2 regions of the Pseudoalteromonas sp. JC28 genome follow, and region 1 is predicted to be linked to the other one. Evidence: riboswitches for the same ligand, from Rfam matches in the RefSeq annotation. Region 1 holds a riboswitch; the other holds the start of a gene.

Region 1 (11,959 bases):
TTGGCCATTTTCGTCTGGATCGGAGGAGCCTGCGCCACTGAGGACAATAGTATCTTTATATTTGGCTGGTAGTGTTTCCGGTGCAGTTTGGCTGATACTTGGTATAGGTAATTGGTTGTTAGATTTGATAGCAACCGTCACTTGGTCGCTTGCAAGACTGCCATCAGGCGCAACATAGTCAACCTGAATAAGTAAATTGACATCGGCTTTGATATCCGGTGCAACAAAAGCGGCTTGTTGCTCCGTAATTGGAAATTCACTGACGTTTGCACCAGAGATAACCTGCCAGTTAAAGGTGCCGCCAGCAGGTGATGCTTGAGCATTCAAGGTGACTTCTGTTTTTTCGGTCACTTGGATATCAGCACCCGCATTAACCGACGCACTGACTTGACTCGGTTCATCACTCCCAGAGCCTCCACCACAACCCGTTAATATTAGTGCAAGTACAACCCAACTTCCCTTGAATGCATTCATATTATTCCTTTTGAATTATAGATAACTTTCTTGATGTATCCGCACAAACAACTTAGTGCCAACTTTACTATAATCTACTTTGTATTCTCGACCATCTAAAGCCTGAATAAACAACAACCGCTTCACTTCACCAAACACATCAATACTCGAAACGTGGACGACTTCTAAATAACGCTCTTTAGCCTCTCTTCGATTTCTCGGCAGCTCTTCCTTAAAAGGCACCAAGCCGTTTGCAGTCACCTTGATTTTTGGGTGTGCTTCACCATTTACAATCACAAGATCTAACTTCTTCTCTTTGTGAATAATGGTATTACGCCCACTTTTAATATAGGCCGTTTCTAAGCTCATATTGGTGTATCCTGTTACATCTTCAGTAGGTGGTTTGTTCTTCTAACAATGCTTTTACCACCTCTTTAGGGTTAAGTTTCCAGCGGTTTAACATGACTGAAAATTGCCAAATATCCCTGTCTAAGGCAGTCGCGGGGATCAATAAATCATATCCCGTCACTGTCTTTAAATTATCCATCCGGTTTGCAAACATTGCCATTAAACCAGTATATTCTTTTCCCGCCTTGGAGCGAAAAACGGTTTCTTCTATCAACCATTCAGATGGGCAGTTGCCATTTTCGCAATGCATTTTAACAGCTTGTAAAAAAATATGCCGCTGCTCGATCAATAATTTACCCGCAAGTCGAGGTGTTAAATTTAATAAAAACGCATCAATATCATTAAGTTTAATACCAACTGCATTTAACTCAAGTGTTTCAACACCTTGTTGAACTTTGGGAATGCCGCTGGAGTGGAAGTTTACAATGGATAGCGGCCAAGCTCCATATTTATGCACATACCTAAACTCTTGTTCTGTAAAGTATAAACTAAAATATGGTTGCTGACTTTTAAGAAAGCCAACAAAAATAGCCACTAACATGGCACTGGCAAGAAATATTTCTACAATAGTAATAGCTGTACCACGCAAGTTGACAAAAAGCATGATAACAACCAAACCAATTGCACCAACCAGCATAAATTCAACGCCATTGCGGTCAGCGGTTGCACGTAGTTTTGCTTCAAGCATGGGTATACCAAGCATAAAAGATATACATGATGATCGCCCATGCGACTAATTTACGTATTGTGATGCATCGTTTACATGAATGACTGCGTTTCATAATATTTAATTTAGGTACAAACACTTAAATTGAATTACATTTTCGTTTAATGCACAAATTTACAGGATATGCCGTCGACTTTGTTAGCCTTTAATTTTGTAAACTAGAGACAAATTATAATCTGGGTCACTTTTATGCGTCATCAATCAGGAAAAGCACTGTTTCCTTTTATCATTGTAGTGCTAGTCGTCATCAGCGGCTATTTATATTTACCAGCCTCGGAAGGCAAAATGAGTGGCAACTCAGCACCCGTAACCTCCGTTCAAGCTCATACCGTAACTAAAGAGGAGCGTATTATTGCTGTTCACTCTATTGGTTCCGCCAGAGCAAATCAAGCAATCAACGTGAGTAGCGCCCAAAGCGACTATGTGGCAGCCCTCTTTTTCGATGACGGAGACGTAGTAAAAAAAGGTGACAAGCTAGTCCAGTTGCGTGATGCCGAAGAGAAGCTCGATATCGAAGCGCTGAAAGTGACGCTAAAGGAAGAAATTAGACAACTAAACCGCCTTAAAGACCTCGCAAAAACCCAATCGGCGGCTCGCTCTCAATTAGAAGCACAATCAGCAAAGGTTGACACCTTAACGGCACAATTGGAAGCCACCAAAACAAAACTCGCCGAGATGACCATTTATGCGCCATTCGATGGATTATTGGGTACTCGAAATATCTCTATCGGTAGCTTCGTAAACAACAATACTGTGATCACCACACTCGATGACATTAGCATCATCAAAGTGGATTTTCAGGTACCAGAAAAATACCTAGCGCAACTACAGCTTGGTATGCAAGTGAATGCACAAAGTGAAGCTTACCCAGAGCAACTATTTACCGGTAAGGTCTCCCATATTGACCCGCGTATTAATGAACAAACGCGCTCGGTACGAGTGACAGCAAGTTTCACCAATCTAGACCATAAACTCCGCCCAGGTATGCTACTACACATGGGATTGGAACTGGCTCGATTACAAGCCCTTGTGGTGCCAGAAAAAAGCATCATACCAAGACAAGATAAGCATTTTGTATTTGTCATTGACGACCAAGGTAAAGCGCAACAACGTGAAGTGCACCTGCAAACTCGCTTTAGCGGCTGGGTAGCTATCGATGAGGGGCTTACAGAGGGACAACAGGTGATCACGGAAGGCACCCTGAAGATCCGCTCAGGCTCAAAAGTTGAAATAAAGGGGTAAGGCGACGTGAGAATCACTGATACGGCGGTAAAGCGCCCGATCTTCGCGATCGTTATTAACTTACTGCTGCTGACCTTTGGCTTAGTGGCATTTACTATGCTACCGCTGCGCGAATATCCTGATATTGAAACCCCAATAGTCAGTGTAAGCACTAACTACACAGGCGCATCAGCGGAAGTAGTAGAAACCAAGATCACCCAAGTATTAGAAAACCGGATTTCGGGGATCGAAGGGATCAAAAGCATAAATTCCAGTAGCCGCAATGGTAGTTCCAATATCACTATCGAATTTAATATCGATCGCGACATCGACGCTGCTGCAAATGATGTGCGTGAGCGCGTTTCTCGAGCGCTGGATAGGTTGCCAGAGCAAGTTAGGCCGCCTGAAGTATCGAAATCAAACAGCGACGAAAGCCCTATCGCTTGGTTTGTACTCAACAGCGAAACCATGGATACCTTGCAGCTTTCAGACTACGCCCAGCGCTTTATCGTTGACCGTCTGGCGGTTGTTGATGGCGTATCGAATGTACGTATTGGCGGTGAACGTCAATACGCCATGAAGATTTGGCTAGACCGAAAGGCGATGGCCGCTCGTGGAGTCACAAGCAGTGATATTGAACAAGTGCTACGCAGAGAAAACGTAGAATTACCCGCTGGCGAAATTGAATCCGTTGACCGTGATTTTTCTGTTCGTATTGCCAGAAGCTATAAGACTCAAGAAGACTTTGACAACCTAGTAATTAAGCGCGGTGAACAAGGCTATTTGGTGCGACTTGGTGAAGTCGCGCAGGTGGTACTTGAAGCCGCTGACGACGAAAGTACCTTCCGTGGTAATGGTAAAAATATGATTGGCCTTGGTGTTGTTAAGCAAGCCAAAGCCAATACGCTAGAAGTGGTCGACAACGCTCGTAAAGAGCTTGAAAAAATAAAGCGCAACCTGCCTCAAGGCACCACCATAGAAGACAGCTACGATTCTTCTATTTTTATCCGTGAGTCCATTGCTGAAGTATACAGCACACTTGCGATTGCCATGGCGTTGGTGGTACTCGTTATCTACATCTTCCTTGGCAATATCCGCGCTACGCTGATCCCTGCTGTTACCGTGCCGGTAGCCTTAGTTGCAACCTTTATGTTCTTACTGGCCATGGGGTATTCTATCAACTTGCTGACGCTGCTTGCACTTGTGCTTGCCATCGGCCTTGTGGTCGATGACGCCATTGTAATGCTAGAAAATATCTACCGCCGCATCGAGCTTGGCGAACCCAAGTTACTGGCGGCATACCGTGGCGCGCGAGAAGTAGGCTTTGCCATCATTGCCACAACGCTGGTTTTGGTTGCCGTGTTTATTCCCTTAGTCTTTATGGATGGTCGTATTGGTGCCCTATTTACCGAATTTGCCTTTGCAGTAAGTGCTGCGGTGCTGTTTTCCAGTATTACCGCGTTGACCTTATCTCCTGCCCTTTGCTCCAAAGTATTAAAGCCCAGCAATAAAGAAAACCGCTTTAGTCAGTGGATGGACCGTCAATTTGGACGACTAGAACAAGGATATCGCCGTGTTTTACAAGACAACTTATCGCGCAAATACAGCCTGATCGTGATGTTGGCACTGGCGGGTTTTACCAGCTACAGCCTGTTTAAACAGATCCCGTCTGAACTGACACCAAAAGAAGACCGCGGTACTTTCTTCGTTATGATGAATGGCCCAGAAGGGGCAAGCTACGAAAACAACTCGCAAAATATGGCAAAAATTGAAGAGCGCCTACTACCTTATGTAGACTCAGAGGAACTTAGCCGCGTGCTTATTCGGGTGCCTGGTTGGGGTGGTCAAGGCGGTGTTGCTATTATCGGCATGCCAGACTGGGATGAGCGAAAACGCTCTACTTGGGAAGTCATGGATGAGATCAGCGGTAAAATGCAAGATGTTACAGATATTCGCGCCTTCGCTATTATGCGCCGTGGTATTGGCGGCGGCGGTAACTCACGCCCTATTGAGTTTGTACTGCAAGGTAACGACTACGATGAGTTAGCTGCATGGCGCGATCGCATTCTAGAACGCGCACGAGAAAATAAAGGACTGGTTCGTCTCGATCACGATTACAAAGAAACCTTCCCACAGTTTTTGATAAGCATTGATAAAACCAAAGCTGCAGACTTAGGCGTGTCGGTAAGTGCTATAGGCCAAACGCTAGAAACCATGCTGGGACAACGTCGTGTTACCACCTTTATTGACCGCGGTGAAGAATACGATGTGATCTTAAAAGGCACCAAAGCCGACTTCTCTGCCCCAGATAATATTTCTGATATTTATGTGAAATCTCGTAGCGATGAGCTCGTGCCATTAGACAGTTTGATCACCATAAAAGAAGAAGCCACAGCTTCTCGATTAAACCGCTACAACCGTATGCGCGCAATCACTATCACGGCAAACCTCGCTGGCGACTATACACTGGAGCAAGCCCTCGACTTTTTAAATAAAGTTGCCGCCGAAGAGAATGATATCGACGGCGCCATCGACTACAAAGGCGAATCACAGCTGTTTTATGAAGGTGCATCAGCAATGACCTATGTGTTTATTCTGGCGCTCACCGTTACTTTCTTGGTATTAGCCGCACAGTTTGAAAGCTTTGTCCATCCACTGGTTATCATGCTCACCGTACCGCTGGGCTTAGTCGGTGCGATGTATGGATTATTTATCACCGACAGCACGCTAAATATTTATAGCCAAATTGGTATTGTCATGTTGATTGGCCTTAGCGCCAAAAACGGTATCTTAATCGTGGAATTTGCTAACCAATTGCGTGACAAAGGCATTGCCTTCGAACAAGCCATTGTCGATGCTGCAGCGCAGCGATTAAGACCTATTATCATGACCTCGCTAACAACCGTGATGAGCTCCATCCCGCTTGTGTTTGCAACAGGCCCAGGATTCGAAAGCCGCATGGTGATCGGTGTCGTGATTTTTGCAGGTGTCAGTGTTGCCACCATTTTAACCTTGTTTGTTATCCCAACCGCCTATACTTTACTAGCTAAGAAGACGCAATCTCCAGAAGAGACGACAAAACGTCTTGAGGAGCAGTCGCAACAACATCCTGAGCAGGAGGTATAATGGCAACTTTACAAACAGCAACTTTTGGTGGTGGTTGTTTTTGGTGTATTGATGCGGCATTTCGCCGCGTCAATGGCGTTGAGTCAGTGCAATCAGGTTACGCAGGTGGCCACACAGATAATCCCACCTATCAAATGATATGTCGGGGAGACAGTGGCCATGCTGAGGTAGTCCAACTGCAATTTGATGCCGATATTGTCAGCTTTGATACTTTGCTTAATATGTTTTTTACTCTGCATGATCCAACGCAGTTGAACCGCCAAGGCAACGACATTGGTACTCAGTACCGTAGTGTGGTGTTTTATCATGACCAGCAGCAACAGCAGCAAACTCAAGATTGTATTGCGCAGCTTCAAAGCCAGTTAAGTGAAAAAATAGTGACTGAAGTTAGCCCAGCGCCTGAATTTTATCCTGCTGAGCACTATCACCAAGATTATTACACTGAAAACCCAAACCAAGGCTATTGCAGTGTGATGATTGCCCCTAAAATTGCAAAATTTGAAAGCTATTTTGCGGCAAATTTAAAGCACTAAACTTGTGTGCCGAACGCAATAGATTGCGTTCGGCTTACGCCTTACGGCAACATAGGTATAGCAAATACATAAAAACTAGTGCGGCCATCTTTAATCCGCAAATGCCCACGCGTTACTTCCATTTCTAAATTCGCAGTATCACCAGGTCTTAAGGTATCTAAGCCTTTAAGCGGAACAACACCTGAATTGATTAACTGGGCATTGTGTTTAATGACCTGCGGAATATCTTCGCTCATATCCACACCTAAGAATTCAAACACATCAATCACAATACGGCTAAATTCAGTATAAAGCTTGTCAAAAATCCCCGGAGTCAAGGTATCTATCAAATCGAGGATCCACGGCAGCTCTACTTTTGTCGTCACCACAGGCTTAAAGCTAGAAATTAAAGGATCTAACTCAAGCTGCTGGGTACGTACATCATACTTACCTTTGATGGTGACATTTTCGTTGTTAATATAGACATGGATATAAATATTCATCCCAAGCTGCTTCTTACGGAACTTAGCGTAAGACTTCAAATCGAAACCATCGATCAACACCGGTACTTTATTTTGCGCATCAACTCTACCTGCGATTTTCATATGCATAGTGCCGTAGAGGCTAGTCGTGTGGCTCACTTTATTTGAACTAGATTGTGCGGCAATATTGTTGACGATATCGGTCGTCAACTCTTTGTAGTTATGTTCCACATTCGAAAATTGCTGATGAATAATATCTGAAACCTGCGTATACATTTCCTTTGGACCTTGGCTAGATGTTGTCCTGCCAGTAGACCAACACTCGCCACCGGTATAAATCACAGGCACAGATATAGGCGTTAGGTGATCGTTGCCGGGGTGACGATAGTACATCATGCTGCGGATCCGACTACAGGTTTGCGATGGCGCGTTAAACCAAGCGAAATCGCCCGCCATTGATTGTGTTGAAAATTGAGGTTCAAGCTGGTTTTCAGGTAGCGAAGCTTGCGCTGATGTGACAATCCCAAGCGTGAGTAACCCAAATAATAGTGACTTCATGTTCTTTTCCTTAAGGTAGTAATAATACAAATCAAATCTATTATCAACCACACATAAGGCAGAACACCAGTTACAAATGTAATGCAACTAAATGATAAATAAGAAAAGTGATCCATTACTCACGATGGATCACTCTGGGTATTGAAAAGCTTTTAACGTATTAGAAGCTGTAGCTCACACCAACGTAGGCTTGTCTACCTAGTGGCTTATAGCCCAGTAAAGAGCCATCTTTTGCTTCGCCCGCTGTGGCATTGAAATAACGCTTATCGGTTAAGTTTTCAATACGGCCATTTAACTTGAATCCGTCGAAAAACGTATAGTTAGCAGCTAAGTTAAACAGCGTATATGACGGTAAAGTCACTGTATATGCACCTTCAGCTCCCCATACTTTATCGTCGCGATTACCTCTATGGACTAAGGTCAGTGTTGCGTCGACATTTTCCCACTCTTTACTGACTGAATAAGTTAAGGTGCGTCTCGCTCTGCGCTGTAATTGCTTATCGGTATCTGCGTCTTTAGCACTCACATAGCTCACATTTACCGTATGCTCGATACCAAAGTTGTCTTCAATTTCAACAGAAAGATCAGCACCTTCAAAGTCAGCGCGCTGAACATTGTAAGGGATGTATTTCCATTTATCATTTTGCTGATAAACGATTTTATCGGTAATACGGTTATCGTATACCGCAGCTTCCACACGGAAGTTCTCGCCGCTCCATGTAACAATAATTTCGTTATTAGTAGCTTCTTCTGGCTTAATATTTGGGTTAGGTAAATAGTAAGGACTATCAATCACAAACGCCTGTGATAAAGAAGGTGCTCTAAAGGCAGTACCATGATTCAACTTAACACTTAGGCCATCCATGAGTTGCTTGCCGACAGCAACCGTGTAGGTGTTTGCACGACCATGAAAATCATAATCATCCGTTCTCAGTACAACCTCTGCCAGCCAATTTTCATCGTTGTAAAACCCACCGAGTGCTAAAGATAAATTATCACGCTCAGGCTCTGAAAAAGAGGCGGTAGAATCACCAACATCTTCATTTAGAAAGGTAAAGTTACCCGTGAAGATCAAAGCTTCAGTTAAACTATATTGCGACTGATATTCAAATTGGCTGCGTTTGGTGACATAAGCGTTATCGTCAGCACTATTACCGATTTGAACATTTTGTTCCTTACCTAAGCTGTATGACGCACTTTGGCTAAACTTATCAGTACGTCTTTTCCACGCCAACTTATTGGTGTAGTTATGGAAACGGTAAGCATCACTACCAAAAGAGTCATACTCCCCCTCACCTTCACTGTACTGTGAACGTAAGCTAAAAATGCCACTTTCTTCATCACCATACTGCACATTTAAACCGGCATTACCGTTATAATATCCATCACGGTCATGGTTTTTTGTGATTGCAGCTTCAGGGTCTTTCTCAATCACATCATAGCCATCGGTATGAGTGTAACCCGCATTAGCTGCAATACTAAACTTGTCTTTTTTGTAATTTACCGTCGCTTCGGTCTTGGAGTAATTGTTACTCCCAGTCGTAAACGCGATAGTATTGTTATTCCCTTCGCGACTAATAATGTTAATCACGCCAGCAATGGCATCTGAACCATAAATCGCAGCTTTGGCACCACGAATGATCTCAATTCTTTCGATGCTATTAAGTGGTAAATTAGTGAGCGAATTGTCACCGGAGTTTGCATCCGTCACTCGAACCCCATCGATTAACACTAGCGTATGCTTAGCGTCATTACCGCGTAGGAATAAACTCACGCTTTGGCCAAAGCCACCGTTTCTAACAGCTTGAATACCAGCGACATTATCGAGTAGCGATACGACATCTTGAACATTGCTTTTTTCAATTTCAGCGCGACCTATAACCGTAATGGCAGACAGTGCGCTTTCTAGAGATTGTTCAAATTTATTGGCAGTAACAGTGATATGTTCAACATTTTGATCCGCAAATGCTGAAAAAGAGAGCGCCGTCGCTATCGCCGCGCTTAGAGCAGTTTTATTTAACATGGTTTCCCCTAACTTGTACCCACCGTACAAGAACACAAAGTGACTGTTTCAAGGCCGGTCTCCGGGCTCAGTAAATCTGCAGATTAGCAGTTCACTCTACCGTTGCGGGGGCAGCGCTGGCATAGAACCGATCCAAGCTAATCACGTGTAATAAACTGTCTTACTCAATTTATTATTGATTCACGCAATTAGATGTTCCCTTGTGTTCGCACCAGTTTCCCGATTATCTATACACTTAGCAACCACACTAGGTTGTGTACAGCACCTTGAAAATGCGAGGCTATTGTCTTGGGTTTCGGAATGATTGTCAATGGACGTCTAGAAATCCAAAAGTGCAATCTATGCACTTTTGGAATGGAGTAAAGCGTAATTAGTCGCGGAAGTTTTTGAATTGAAATGGTTGGCCAAGCTCACCGGTACGAATCAATTGCATCGTTTCTTGCAAATCGTCACGCTTTTTACCCGTTACACGCACCGTATCGCCTTGAATTGATGCTTGAACTTTAACTTTTGAGTCTTTAATAAGCTTAACCAGTTTTTTCGCCATCTCTTTGTCGATGCCTTGTTTTAACGCCACCTTGCGCGATACGTATTTGCCTGAACGTTCAATGTCTTTTAGCTCAAAGCTTGCCACATCAAGGCCACGCTTTGCCGCTTTACCCACTAACATATCGAACAACTGCATAACTTGCTGTTCTGCTTCCGCTTTAAGGTTGATCATTTCACCGTTAAGCTCGATTGATGCATCTACGCCACGAAAATCAAACCGCGTATCAAGCTCGCGAACCGCGTTGTCTACAGTATTTTTTGCTTCTGTCATATCAATTTCAGATACAATATCAAATGAAGGCATGCTTCTCTCCTAAAGTCATTTTGGCTCGATTATAGCAGTTTATGCTTAATTTGAGTTACTTTAAGTTTTTAAACAGCGTATTAGGATGTTCACCCAATGGACAGTTTTCGATGGTATACTGCTCGCTTAGTCATACAGAAGTAGGATGTATTGTGACACGGCGCGTTTATAAAGCTCTTTTGATTATCTCTTTAATTATATGTACGGTGCTATTCGCAAAGGAAATTAGCTTGTCTCCAAAGCTGTTCCCAAATATCGATAAAGTGGCGCATTTTGGTGTATTTTTTGTGCTTGCGTTTATCTCTCACCATGCTTTTAAAGTGAAAGTATGGACACACATAGTACTGCTGTCCTTGTATGGTGCAGGAATTGAGTGGATGCAACATTCATTACCGTATCGCCAAGCATCTACCGCTGATTTTTTCGCTGATTTAGCCGGTGCGGTCAGTTATTTTGTTCTATTTTATATTTGGGCAAGTTGGCGCAACAGAAAACATGGCTAATATACATATTTTAGGTGAAGGGGCGATAGGATTACTGCTCGCCCAGCACCTTAGTCAATCTCATCAAATTACGCTGATCACTCGAAATAAACGCGCGGCGACTTATCGCTATCAAACAGCAAGTATTCAACAAACCATCCCATGCAGCACCAAAACACTTGCAGAACTCCCTGCCAGCAGTATAGATACGCTAATCATTCCCGTTAAAGCATATCAGGTCATCGAAGCACTCCGAGCGCTTCGCCCTACACTTTCAAAAAATGCAACGCTAATCCTTAGTCATAATGGCATGGTAGATTGGTCTGGTGAGTTAGCAGCGCTTGATAAAACACAATCAGCCTACTTCTTAAGCACATCCATCGCAGGCTATAAAGTCGCAGACACTGTGCATCATACAGGACAAGGTGCAACTTGGTTTGGGCCGTTAAATTTACCAGCTGAATGCCACTACCAGCGCGTATTCTCGCAACTGTTTAGCACATTTGACAATGCTCAAACCACGTTTGACATCATGCCAACACTTTGGAAAAAGCTGGCGGTTAATATTGCCATTAACCCGTTAAGTGCATTGGAACAAGTCGCAAATGGTCAGCTAAGACAGCCCAAATACGCGGCCCAAATCCTTAATTTAATGAATGAAGTACAACTTGTGGCCACAAGTACAGGCGTGAACTTAGCGCTTAGCGAGCTAGTCACGCTTGCTTACACCGTAATGGCGCAAACTGCAAACAATCGCTCTTCAATGAATCAGGATATCGCGAATAACAGACGCACAGAAATTGACGCCATGTGCGGGTATATTTGTGAGCTAGCAGCGAAGCAAAATATCGATGTGCCGTTTAATCAACAGTTACTTGAGGAAGTGAATAAGCGCTGGCAGCTAGCGCGACAATAGACTTAACTTCTCGGCGGGTAAACCGCCTCCCACAAAACTATTTATACCAATTGCATTAAGTAAATGAGCTATTTTGAAGCGGGGAAATAGCTTTAGTAGCAAGGCAAAAATTTTGCTATTTAGTTGTTCTAAATGAGAAATTTTTAACGAAGCTAATATGATATTTCACCCTTCAAATTGATTGAAGAATTAATTCAA
Region 2 (11,959 bases), on a different contig from region 1:
TTGCGCCTTAATGCCGGCCTCAAACGCATGCTTCACATTACGCACTTCACTCACGGTATCTGCAAGCTCAGTCAGACGTCGATGTGCACCGCGCCCAGTTACAATCACCGACTGCATGGTAGGACGGTTTTCTAGTGCCGTTATGACTTCGTCCAAATCTAGATAATCATAGCTCAACATATACGTAATTTCGTCGAGCAATACCAAGTCGATGCTTTCATCTTGTAGCCATACTTTTGCTTGTTGCCACGTCGCCTGCGCGGCGGCAGTGTCGGTTTCACGGTTTTGCGTTTCCCATGTGAAGCCCGTTTTCATGACCGCAAATGGCACGCCGACTTTTTCGAGCAAATTGCGTTCACCGCAATCCCAGGTTCCTTTAATAAACTGTACAACCGCAGCGTTCATACCATGACCGACACAACGCGCAACGGTGCCAAAACCAGATGTTGACTTACCTTTACCGTTACCTGTGATCACTTGCAAAATGCCCTGCTCTTGCTGCGCAGCGGCAATTTTTTCATCGACTTGTTGTTTTACTTTTTGCTGTCGTTGCTGATGCTTATCTTGTTGTTCGCTCATGTTATTCCTCAATTATTTTCATCAATTTTTGCCAATCTAAATGTGCTTCACAGCTGTCGGCAAGACGCGTAATTTGCTGCTCTCTGTGCTTCGCTAAATCAATCGCGGCTGTTCCCGCTTGCTTACTACCGGCCCAAGACAAGATAGCCTGTGTGGCGGCGACCGTATCAAATAAACCATGTAAATAGGTGGCTGCAATTTGATTATCTCGGGAGATAAAACCGTCCTGCACACTGTTATTTGGATGTGTGTTAAATCGCAAGAATGGCACCTCTAGTGCCGCTCCAGAAGAGATCCCCGCATGGATCTCGTAACCACAAATTTCAGCACTTTGCTCATCCAATTGGCAAATGCCAGACACTTGCGTCAGTACTTTTTGCTCTGAGAGTGTGGTCTCAAAGTCAGCCAGACCAAGCCCAGCGACTTCACCGAGTGTTGATTCCACCGCATTTGGATCTCTGATGAACTTACCTAACATTTGCAAACCGCCACACACACCTAGTACCTTACCACCGTACCTCAGGTGCCGTTTGATTTCTTCTGCCCAACCCTGTTTGCGTAAGAAGGTTAAATCGCTCAACACATTTTTGCTGCCGGGCAGAATGATTAAGTCACAAGGACCGATAGATTCTTGATAGCGTACATAACGCAAATCCACTTCAGGGTTTAAGCGCAAGGTGTCAAAGTCGGTGTGATTGCTAATATGAGGAAATAGTAAAACCCTGACGCTTAACGATCCCCGTTCACAAATATTGTCCACCGTCACCGCATCTTCTGCATCGAGCGCTAAGCCATGCAAATAGGGCAATACCCCAAGTACAGGCTTACCCGTTTTTTGCTCGAGCCAGTCAAGTCCAGATTGCAATAACGCAATATCACCACGAAAGCGATTGATCACAAACCCTTTAACCAAGCTTTGTTCATAGTCACTTAATAGCGCAAGTGTGCCAACCAAGTGTGCGAACACCCCGCCTTTGTCGATATCAGCGATAATGATCACGGGGCATGCAACTTCACAGGCAAACCCCATATTGGCAATGTCATTTTCACGCAGATTGATCTCAGCAGGGCTCCCCGCCCCTTCCACTATGCACAGCTCAAATTGTTCGCTGAGGCGTTGATGTGAGGAAAGTACGGCCTCCATCGCTACCTTTTTGTAATCATGATAAGCGGCTGCTTCCATATTGCTAATGGCTTTGCCGTGAATGATCACTTGTGCGCCAGTGTCAGAGTTTGGCTTAAGCAAAATAGGATTAAAGTCTGTGGATAGCGGGACTTTTGCGGCTTCGGCTTGGAGTGCTTGTGCCCGACCAATTTCACCGCCACAAGGTGTGACGGCACTATTTAGTGCCATATTTTGCGGCTTAAAAGGCGCAACAGATAAGCCTCTTCGTTGCAGCACCCGGCAAAGTCCCGCAACCAGTGTACTTTTACCGGCATCAGACGTGGTGCCCTGTACCATTAAGGTTTTCATACGTCTTGACCTTTTAAACATTGTGGCAAGCCTGCAATAACAAAATCGACTCTGTCGGCCACTTTAGCAATGTCTTGATGGAGCCAACCAGATTCATCAACAAACTCACGGCTTAGCTCGCCAAGCGGAATTATCCCATGCCCCACTTCGTTACTCACCAAAATAACAGTGGCAGCACAGCTTTCTAGTGCCGCCAGCACATGTTCTTTTTTGTCTATGGTCGCGGCCTTACCCATTTCGCATAAGCCAAAACTCAGCCATAAGGTCAAACAATCGATAAGTAACAGCGCATCTTCGCGTGCAGTAGCAATAAGCTTATCAATATGCCACGGCTCTTCCACTAGCTGCCAGCGGCTATCACGCTGCATCTGGTGAGCAAACACTCGGCTTTTCATTTCTTCATCTTGGGCTTTTGCAGTTGCAACATAGTAAAGTTCGTTCACCGCACCTTGCTCTAACAATAGAATAGCGCGCTGCTCTGCCAAGCGACTTTTGCCTGAGCGAGCACCGCCCAGTATTAACTGTATTTGTGCCATTAGAGATGACCCACAATAAAAAGCAAAATAACAAGCTCAGCAAGCTGTTGCGCAGCCCCTAAACAATCTCCGGTGTAACCACCAAGCTGAGCGTTAAACCATTTAATGCACACAAGTCTTAGCACAAACAAGCAAGTACACAGCATCAACAAGTCGAACAGTGAAAGCGCAAGCCATGGCCAACAGAAAATTAAAATCGCAATGGTAGTGAGCGTAAGGCGGGTCGCCGCAGCACTCGATATATGTTTCGCTACCGGCTTAACTTTGCTCAGCTCATCAGCCTGTACATAGTTAAGCGCACCGATTAAAGACACCGCAAAGGCACGACTTAGGCTATGGGCTAAAATAAGTGCAGCGAGTGTCACAGCAAAGTCATTAAAGAGCATGGTCAAAAGCGAAAATTTGGCCAATAACAGCAATATCAGCGCACAACTACCGTATGTACCAAGACGGCTATCTTTCATGATCTCAAGCTTTTGTTCACGGCTCCAGCCACCGCCAAAACCGTCAAAAACATCGGCAAGACCATCTTCGTGAAAAGCCCCGGTAAGTAAAATACTCGCAGCCAGTACGACAACGGCACCAAACATTGGCGATACACCACTACTGGCAACATAGCCAAGTATGGCCGAGAAGCTACCAACAAATAAACCAACTAAAGCAAAGTAACCACTCACTTCGTTAAGTTCATCAGATGAAGGGGCAGGATCCAAACGAATTGGCACCCGCGTTAAAAACACCACGGCAAGCTTAAACAGTCGCCACTCTTGTTGCCACTGCATTATGCGTCTACCACTTGCGTAACATAGGCATCGGCAAAGCTTGCCATTTCGCAAAAGAAGCCTAGCGCAGCTTGTAATAATGGAAGCGCTAGAGCGGCGCCCGTTCCCTCACCCAAGCGCATATCTAAATGCAGTAATGGCTCAGCGTTTAACTGCTCTAACATTAACTTATGGCCTTGCTCCATAGAGCCGTGAGCAAACACCATATATTGCTTACTTTGCGGTGCTATTCTACTTGCCAACATAGCCGCTGCGGTGGAGATGAAGCCATCCACTATGATTACTTTTTGTGCCCGAGCAACCGCCAGCATGGCACCAACCATTTGCACAATTTCAAAGCCACCCAGGCGCTGCAAAATTTGTTCTGGTGTCGCAAGCTTATCTTGATGATATTCTAGAGCCTGTTTGATAAGTGCCCGTTTTTTGCAAAGCGTTTCATCGTCAACGCCTGTACCGCGCCCCACACATAATTCCACACTCGCCCCGCTGAGCGCCGCTAAAATTGCAGCTGCAGAACTGGTATTGCCAATCCCCATCTCACCAAAAGCAATCACGTTGCTACCCACTTCAATAGCGGGCATCACCACTTGCTCTCCATATTCAAGTCCTTGCTTGAGCTGCATTTCGCTCATCGCGGGTTGTTTATGGAAGGCATGAGTAATATCGCCAAGTCGCTGCGAGCGCAAATTCGGCGCAGGCTCGCATGGCACTAATGTGCCACAGTCTACTACGGTTAACTGCCAACCAAGTTGCCGACAAAAGACATTGATCGCGGCCCCCCCCTGCACAAAGTTTGCAACCATTTGCCCAGTTACTTCGCTTGGCGCAATAGAAACCCCTTGGCTTGCAATACCATGGTCGCCCGCAAAAACAAACATTGCAGGGCGTGTTATTGCTAACTGCTCTATGTCTAATTGCGTCTGCCCTTGTGAGAAGATCTGTACTAGCTGCACAGCCAAAGCTTCAAGCTTACCTAGCGCACCTAGCGGTTTGGTTTTTAAGTCGATGCGCTGTTGAATAAGCGTGTTTAAGCGAGTATCTAACGGTTTAACCATGGGTAACTCCGACGCCTCCAGAGCGGCGATTTTTGAAAATAAGCAATGCTAAGAAGAACACGCTGCCAATGGCGGCGGTGATCACACCCACAGGAAGTTCCTGATTATCGATAAGCGTGCGCGACAATACATCCACCCATAGCATCAAAAGCGAACCGCAAAGCGCGGTGGCCACAAGCCCAATGACCTTTGCTTGCGAGATAAAAAAGCGTACGATATGCGGGATCATCAAGCCTACAAATCCGACTCCGCCGCACGCAGCCACAAGTACTGCGGTGAGTAAGGAGCTCAATAACAACATACCTATTCGCACTCGTCCTACATTCACGCCAAGCGTGGTGGCGCTCTCATCTCCGAGTAACAAGGCGTTGAGCGGCCGACGCATCACTAAAAGCGTGATAAAACTCAGCAACACGACCAAACATGGAAGCCATAGCCATTGCCAGCTCGCCCTTGCAAACGAGCCTAGATTCCAAAACAAGATTGCACTGATGGCTTGAGGGTCACTCCAATAGAGCAACAAGCTAGTAAAGGCACTGAACAGAAAAGAAAGTGCGACGCCCGCCAAGAGCATAGTTTCTACCTGCTGTAGTGCATTGCGTTTTGCCACAAATAAAAGCAGCAAGATAGACAGCAAACTTCCGACAAATGCAGCCCCAGACATCATTAGGCTAGACTGTGCACCAAATAGCGCGATAAGCACCACCACACCGAATGAAGCACCTGAAGAAATACCAAATAAATAAGGATCAGCTAGAGGGTTACGCGTCACGGTTTGTAAAATAAGACCCGCTATCGCCAGTCCTGCTCCCGCACTCATCGCCAGTAACGTCCGTGGCAGACGAAGCTCAACTACCACCCGTTGTTGAAGTACGCTGGGATCGAAATTAATAATCGCTTGTATAACCGTATGCCAAGATAAATCAATCGCACCGATCTTAAGTGCCATCAGCATGCTAAAACAGCACAAGGCCAATAGCAGTATCGATATCAACGCGATCCGCTTTGCGGCAATCATAATTGATACCCGTAATGAAAGCGTATATGTGGGATCTCACTGTTATTTGGCGGATGACGGACAGTAGAAACCTCTGCGCATACCCCAAAAACTTGGCTTAATAGGGTTTCGTTAATGACTTCAAGTGGCAACCCATCTGCAACAAGCTCACCGTTATTTAATACTAATAAGCGATCGCACAAGGCGCTAGCCAAATTTAAGTCGTGAAAAGACGCAATAATAGTAACACCAAGCTGTTTGGCCAGCTCCATAATTTGGATTTGATATTTAATGTCCAAGTGGCTGGTGGGCTCATCCATTATCAATACTTGAGGCGCTTGCACCATGGCACGTGCGATCATTGCCCTTTGCTTCTCCCCACCAGACAAGGAGCTAAAACATTGCTCTAATTTATGGCTCAATCCAACCTGCTCAATGGCATGTAAGATTGCCTGTTTTTCAGCAGCCGTCGTTGTCGCGAGCAGTGATTTGTTCGGTGTTAGCCCCATCAATACCATATCAAATAATGGCAGAGTAAACTCAGCGGGGATCTCTTGTAGCACCACAGCAACATGTCTCGCGTAGGCTTTACGTCCATAACTAGCTAGCGGCTTACCATTGAAAAGTAGCGACCCAGAACTTGGCGCGGTGTATTGATATAAAGTGCGCAGCAAAGTAGACTTTCCAGCACCATTCGGTCCGAGCAAACCAATAAAATCACCCGAATTAATAGCAAAGCTGAGTGCCTTTAAGATGGCTTTACCACCAAGCTGCACGCTAAGTTTATCGACTTGAAACTGTGGAGTGACTGCCATAGCACCTCTGATTGGGCACGGCAAAGTAGTAGCTTATAGACAAGCGACAACTTTGACTTAAGTCTGCCCGCTTAAGTATATAGATAGGCCTTGGTATCTGACTTATGCAAGAGGTAACACTCATACACTTACAGTTGCGGGGACAGTTGAGGACTCACACCTCATTCCCAATATCTGCCTATCACGAAATTTGCAATATTATGAAGTCTAGACGTCTAAAATACAACTTTTGGCCAAGCAGTTTGGCTGCTGTCGTAAAACACCTCAACTTTTACTATACCCGCATAAGGAATATCTATCTTCGATTGGTATGCAGTAAGCTCAGGCGATAGGTCAAGAATAAGTGCTACAAGCGCTTTTATTACTCCTGCATGCGCTACGACGGCGGTACACTCTTTACTTGGCGACGCCAAAATACTGTGCCACCACGTGGCGACCCGATGATGAAAATCATACATAGACTCGCCCTCAGGAGGCGTGTGCAGCCAAGGGTTTTGCCAAAAGTCACCAATACTTGGAAATTGGGTTTCTCGCCAAAGCGTATCATAAGGTTGTCCATCCCATAATCCAAAATCAAATTCGGCGAGATTTGGCTCCACCTCAACGGGGAGTTGATACTGCTTTGCAAAGGCTGTGGCTGTATTCAGGCAGCGCTTCCTTGGAGAGCTAATAATACCCTGCAGGCCACTTAGGCTCGTTAACGATTGCAGCAATTGCTGAGCACCAGTACTACTGAGTTCGGGATCTGTCACTCCAAGTAAATGGCCTGATAGGGTCGTTTCACCATGACGAACAAAATATAGCTGCCGCTGCATTTTTACTTAACCTGAGGTTTGTTACCCAAAAAGCAAAAACGCAAGCTAAGCTTGCGTTTTCAATTAATATCATTCTACGGTTATAGGATCTGGTTTTCTTTCCACATCTCTTCTTTTGCTAACCGCTTTTTGCGTTTGTCGCATGGATCGTCGCAATCACAAATTTTGTCAATGCCCATTGAGCCCAAACCACCACAACTACTGGCCATGGATTTCTTTTGTACGATAACGCCTACTGCCATCGCAACAGCGATAAGCATAAGTAAACCGAAAGTAAGGAGGAATAAAGACATTATCTAGCCCCTTTTATTGCTACATTGAATTGAGTGACGACGCGCAAATTATACGCTTTCATGGCGTCACTCACAATTAAATTATGGGGTGTTGTACAGCTTAATTCAAGTACGGCTGAAATGCTTCACTCGCGTAACTCTTGATCCCTTCAGGACTTTTATACATCAAATACACGGGGAGTTGATGCTCAGTGGCATACGCCTTTGCACGCTCCGTGCCCATCACAGTCAATGCTGTCGCTAGGCCATCAGCCGTCATCGCAGATGGATGTAGTACCGTTACCGACACCAGCTCATGTTTAACTGGGCGACCCGTTGTTGGGTCAATAAGGTGTGTAAAGGTTTCACCATCCATTTCATAAAAAATACGGTAGTCACCTGAAGTTGCAATGCCATTTTTGCCAGGCTCTATCACGCGATGAATTTGGCGTTGACCAACAGGCGCATCGGGTTTCTCGATAGCAATACGCCACTCTCCATCCGGCTTCTTGCCAGAAACGCGAAGCTCGCCACCGATTTCTACCATATAGTCATGAATATCATGACTCTCAATCACCTCAGCCACCTTATCTATGCCATAGCCTTTAGCGGTTGCAGAAAATGATAATTCCAGCCCCGTAACTGTTTTCGCAAGACCACGGTCATTTAAAATAAGCTTATCAACACCGATACGAGTGCGCATATCGTCTAACTCGACCTGTGACGGACGCATTGTTGGTCTTTTGTCAGGACCAAATCCCCACAAATCGATAAGCGGTCCCATCGTAACATCAAGCGTTTTGGTCGACTTTCCAAGGCGGATAGATTCAGCAACTACCAAGCGAAAGTCTTCACTGATAGGCATAACGGTATTTGCGGCTAAACGGTTAAACTGGTTAATCTCAGAATTTGGGATATAGGTGGACATAGATTGATTAACAGCCTTTAATGCTTGCTCAACCTCCTCGTGCAACTGCGCTTGTTCGAGCGGCTTTTCACCGGGGAATACCTTGATGTTGTAAGTCGTGCCCATGGTTTTACCAGACAGCACGATCTCCTTGGCTTCAGGTTTGGCGTCTTGGCACCCTGTTAAAAAAACGAATAAAAACGAAATAATAAAAAATCGAGATAAAAAAGCGTAACTTGCTTGCATCAGAACTTCCTGAGTTTAGTACCAACGGGTATAAAAAAGCCCTCGAGCAAAGCATTTTGCTGGAGGGCTGATATTCTAACTTAAGTTCATTGTTAGACCGAAACCTAATTAACCACCGAAGTCATCAAGTAGGATGTTTTCGTCTTCAACACCTAAGTCTTTAAGCATGTTAATAACTGCCGCGTTCATCATTGGAGGACCACACATGTAGAACTCACAATCTTCCGGTGCTTCATGATCTTTCAAGTAGTTTTCATAAAGTACGTTATGAATGAATCCCGTGTAACCTTCCCAGTTATCCTCTGGTTGAGGATCTGAAAGGGCAACATGCCATTGGAAGTTATCATTTTCTTCAGCTAGACCGTCAAAGTCTTCCACGTAGAACATTTCACGCTTAGAACGTGCACCGTACCAGAAAGACATCTTACGCTTAGAGTTAAGACGCTTAAGCTGATCGAAGATGTGTGAACGCATTGGCGCCATACCAGCACCACCACCAACAAATACCATTTCTGCATCTGTGTCTTTCGCGAAGAATTCACCGAATGGACCAGAAATAGTAACCTTATCACCTTCTTTAAGTGACCAGATGAATGATGACATCTTACCACAAGGTAATGTTAGGTTATTTGGCGGCGGAGTTGCGATACGTACGTTTAGCATGATGATGCCAAACTCTTCTGGGTAGTTAGCCATTGAGTATGCACGGATCGTTTCTTCGTCAACTTTAGACTCTAGCTTAAAGAAACCAAAACGTTCCCAGTCAGCACGATATTCTTCAGGAATATCATAGTCTGCATATTTAACATGGTGAGCTGGTGCTTCAATCTGAATGTAACCACCGGCACGGAAAGGTACAACTTCACCTTCAGGGATGCCTAGTTTTAGCTCCTTGATGAAAGTTGCTTTGTTATCGTTAGAGATAACAGTACATTCCCACTTTTTAACACCGAAGATTGATTCTTCAACTTCGATTTCCATGTCGTTTTTAACGTTAACCTGACACGCTAGACGACAGCCTTCACGTGCTTCACCTTTAGAGATGTGGTCAAGTTCGGTTGGTAGAATATCACCACCACCCTCTTTAATATGTACGCGACACTGACCACATGAGCCACCGCCACCACATGCAGACGATACGAAAATACCCGCGTTTGCAAGTGCACCTAGTAGCTTACCGCCAGCAGGAGTCTTGATCGCTTTTTCAGGATCGCCGTTAATATCAATTGTAACGTCACCGCTTGCTACAAGCTTCGATTTCGCTGCAATGATGATAAGCACTAGCATCACAACGATAGCGATGAACATGCTTACGCCTAATACAATAGTTTCCATCGTATAGTTTCCTCGCTACCTTACAGTGAAATACCAGAGAATGACATGAAGCCAAAGCCCATTAGACCTACAGTAACAAAGGTAATACCTAAGCCACGTAATCCATCAGGAACGTCTGCATACTTCATCTTCTCACGAATACCTGCTAACAATACGATAGCAAGTGCCCAGCCCACACCTGAACCTAGACCATAAACTACAGATTCACCGAAGTTTAAGTTACGCTCAACCATGAATGATACCGCACCGAAAATCGCACAGTTAACTGTGATTAGCGGTAGGAAGATACCTAGTGCGTTATATAGCGCAGGGAAGAACTTATCCAATGTCATTTCTAGAATTTGAACAAGCGCTGCGATTACACCGATAAACGTCAAGAAGCGTAGGAAGCTAAGATCCACTTCAGGGAAGCCTAACCATTCCAATGCGCCCGGCGCTAGCACTGCGTGATAAACCAAGTTGTTTACTGGTACAGAGATACCAAGAACTACAACTACCGCAATACCTAGACCTAGCGACGTTGTTACTTTCTTAGATACCGCCAAGAAAGTACACATACCTAAGAAGAAAGACAAAGCTAAGTTTTCAATGAAAACTGCTTTTATAAATAAATTGATATATTGTTCCATCTCTCTCCCCTTATGCCTTCGCTTCTACTTGCTCTTTCTTCCAAGTACGTAGTGCCCAAATAAATGCACCTACGATGAAGAACGAACTGAATGGCATAACTAGTAGACCCATAGGCTGATACCAACCACCTTCAGAGATAAGTGGTAAGATTTCAACGCCAAACAATGTGCCCGCACCGAATAGCTCACGGATAAAGCCAACTGTTAAAAGCACAACAGAATAACCTAAACCGTTACCAATACCGTCAAGGAACGACATTGTTGGTGGTGACTTCATTGCGTATGCTTCTGCACGACCCATTACAATACAGTTAGTAATGATAAGGCCGATGAACGTTGATAGTTCTTTTGCTGTTGAATAAACAACGGCTTGAAGCACTTGGTCTACAACGATTACTAAAGATGCAATAATCGTCATTTGGACAATGATACGCACACTTGAAGGAATGTGATTACGGATCATTGAGATAAATAAACTTGAAAACGCCGTAACCAATGTCAACGCAATTGACATGATAAGTGCATTTTTAAGGCTTGAAGTTACCGCTAGTGCAGAACAGATACCCAACACTTGCAGTGCAATCGGGTTGTTCGCAAAAACAGGACCAAACAAGACTTCCTTCATTTCTTTTGCATTAGCCATTAGTTCAATGCTCCTTTACGTACTTTCGCAAGGAATGGACCAAACGCTTTGTCGCTTGTCCAGAAATCTACAGTATGATCAACACCATTAGAAGTAAGTGTCGCACCAGATAGACCATCTACCTTGTGTTCGTTACCGCCAGCACTACCTTTAACAACGTCGATAGGAAGCTCTTTTCCTTCCCAAAGTGCAGTCCACTTAGGGTTTTGGATTTCGCCACCAAGACCAGGAGTTTCACTGTGCTTATAAAAGTTGATTGACTTAATCGTCTCACCATCAGCTTCTAGCGCAATGAAGCCATACATCACACCCCAAAGGCCATAACCTTGGATTGGTAGAATGATAGTGGACACTTTACCTTGGTCATCTTTTGCAAAATAAACTGGAGAGTTATTTGTGATACGTTGAATACCCGCTTTGTCTTCTTCTTTTGAAAGCTTGTAACTACGTTTGGCATCAAACTTAGTCGCTTCAAAATCAAAAGTTTCCGCTTTAACGTCTTCAACAAACTCACCCGTTTTAAGACTAACAACACGTGATTCGATATTTTGGTTAAAAACTTCAGATACGTTTTTAACTTTATCGTAGCCAGCAACGGCTAAAATGTTACGCTGAATATCTTCGTTTTTGTTTGCTTGCTGCATAGGACGAAGCTGAACCGAAGCAAAAGATACTACGATTGCACACACTAAACATAAGCCAACAACTACGCCGAGCGTTTTGCCCATTGATTCATTATTAGTTGACACGTGCCAATCTCCTCTTCACATTTGACTGCACTACGAAGTGGTCGAATAGTGGAGCAAAAAGGTTAGCGAATAAGATTGCTAACATCATGCCCTCTGGGTATGCCGGGTTAACAACACGGATAAGC

What was found. A riboswitch is a leader RNA that binds a small molecule or an ion and turns the genes downstream of it on or off. The one in region 1 is predicted to bind cobalamin.
Region 2: another riboswitch for cobalamin. It lies ahead of DS891_RS11340 (ABC transporter ATP-binding protein); the one in region 1 lies ahead of DS891_RS18600 (TonB-dependent receptor).

What each region holds. Positions count from the first base shown of each region.
Region 1 covers NZ_QOKX01000008.1:180,169-192,127, reverse strand. Annotated here, with positions in the region: gene DS891_RS18635 (DUF1566 domain-containing protein) at 1-474, opposite strand, end outside; gene DS891_RS18630 (hypothetical protein) at 490-822, opposite strand; gene DS891_RS18625 (DUF2982 domain-containing protein) at 845-1,549, opposite strand; gene DS891_RS18620 (efflux RND transporter periplasmic adaptor subunit) at 1,778-2,830, shown strand; gene DS891_RS18615 (efflux RND transporter permease subunit) at 2,837-5,935, shown strand; gene msrA (peptide-methionine (S)-S-oxide reductase MsrA) at 5,932-6,468, shown strand; gene DS891_RS18605 (hypothetical protein) at 6,510-7,487, opposite strand; gene DS891_RS18600 (TonB-dependent receptor) at 7,648-9,510, opposite strand; cobalamin riboswitch at 9,545-9,791, opposite strand; gene DS891_RS18595 (YajQ family cyclic di-GMP-binding protein) at 9,881-10,363, opposite strand; gene DS891_RS18590 (VanZ family protein) at 10,516-10,866, shown strand; gene DS891_RS18585 (ketopantoate reductase family protein) at 10,859-11,761, shown strand.
Region 2 covers NZ_QOKX01000004.1:336,354-348,312, reverse strand. Annotated here, with positions in the region: gene cobO (cob(I)yrinic acid a,c-diamide adenosyltransferase) at 1-579, opposite strand, end outside; gene DS891_RS11365 (cobyric acid synthase) at 581-2,053, opposite strand; gene cobU (bifunctional adenosylcobinamide kinase/adenosylcobinamide-phosphate guanylyltransferase) at 2,050-2,589, opposite strand; gene DS891_RS11355 (adenosylcobinamide-GDP ribazoletransferase) at 2,589-3,371, opposite strand; gene cobT (nicotinate-nucleotide--dimethylbenzimidazole phosphoribosyltransferase) at 3,371-4,426, opposite strand; gene DS891_RS11345 (iron ABC transporter permease) at 4,419-5,444, opposite strand; gene DS891_RS11340 (ABC transporter ATP-binding protein) at 5,441-6,238, opposite strand; cobalamin riboswitch at 6,308-6,463, opposite strand; gene DS891_RS11335 (histidine phosphatase family protein) at 6,454-7,053, opposite strand; gene nqrM ((Na+)-NQR maturation NqrM) at 7,134-7,346, opposite strand; gene DS891_RS11325 (FAD:protein FMN transferase) at 7,447-8,478, opposite strand; gene nqrF (NADH:ubiquinone reductase (Na(+)-transporting) subunit F) at 8,587-9,813, opposite strand; gene nqrE (NADH:ubiquinone reductase (Na(+)-transporting) subunit E) at 9,834-10,442, opposite strand; gene DS891_RS11310 (NADH:ubiquinone reductase (Na(+)-transporting) subunit D) at 10,453-11,085, opposite strand; gene DS891_RS11305 (Na(+)-translocating NADH-quinone reductase subunit C) at 11,085-11,834, opposite strand; gene DS891_RS11300 (NADH:ubiquinone reductase (Na(+)-transporting) subunit B) at 11,824-11,959, opposite strand, start outside.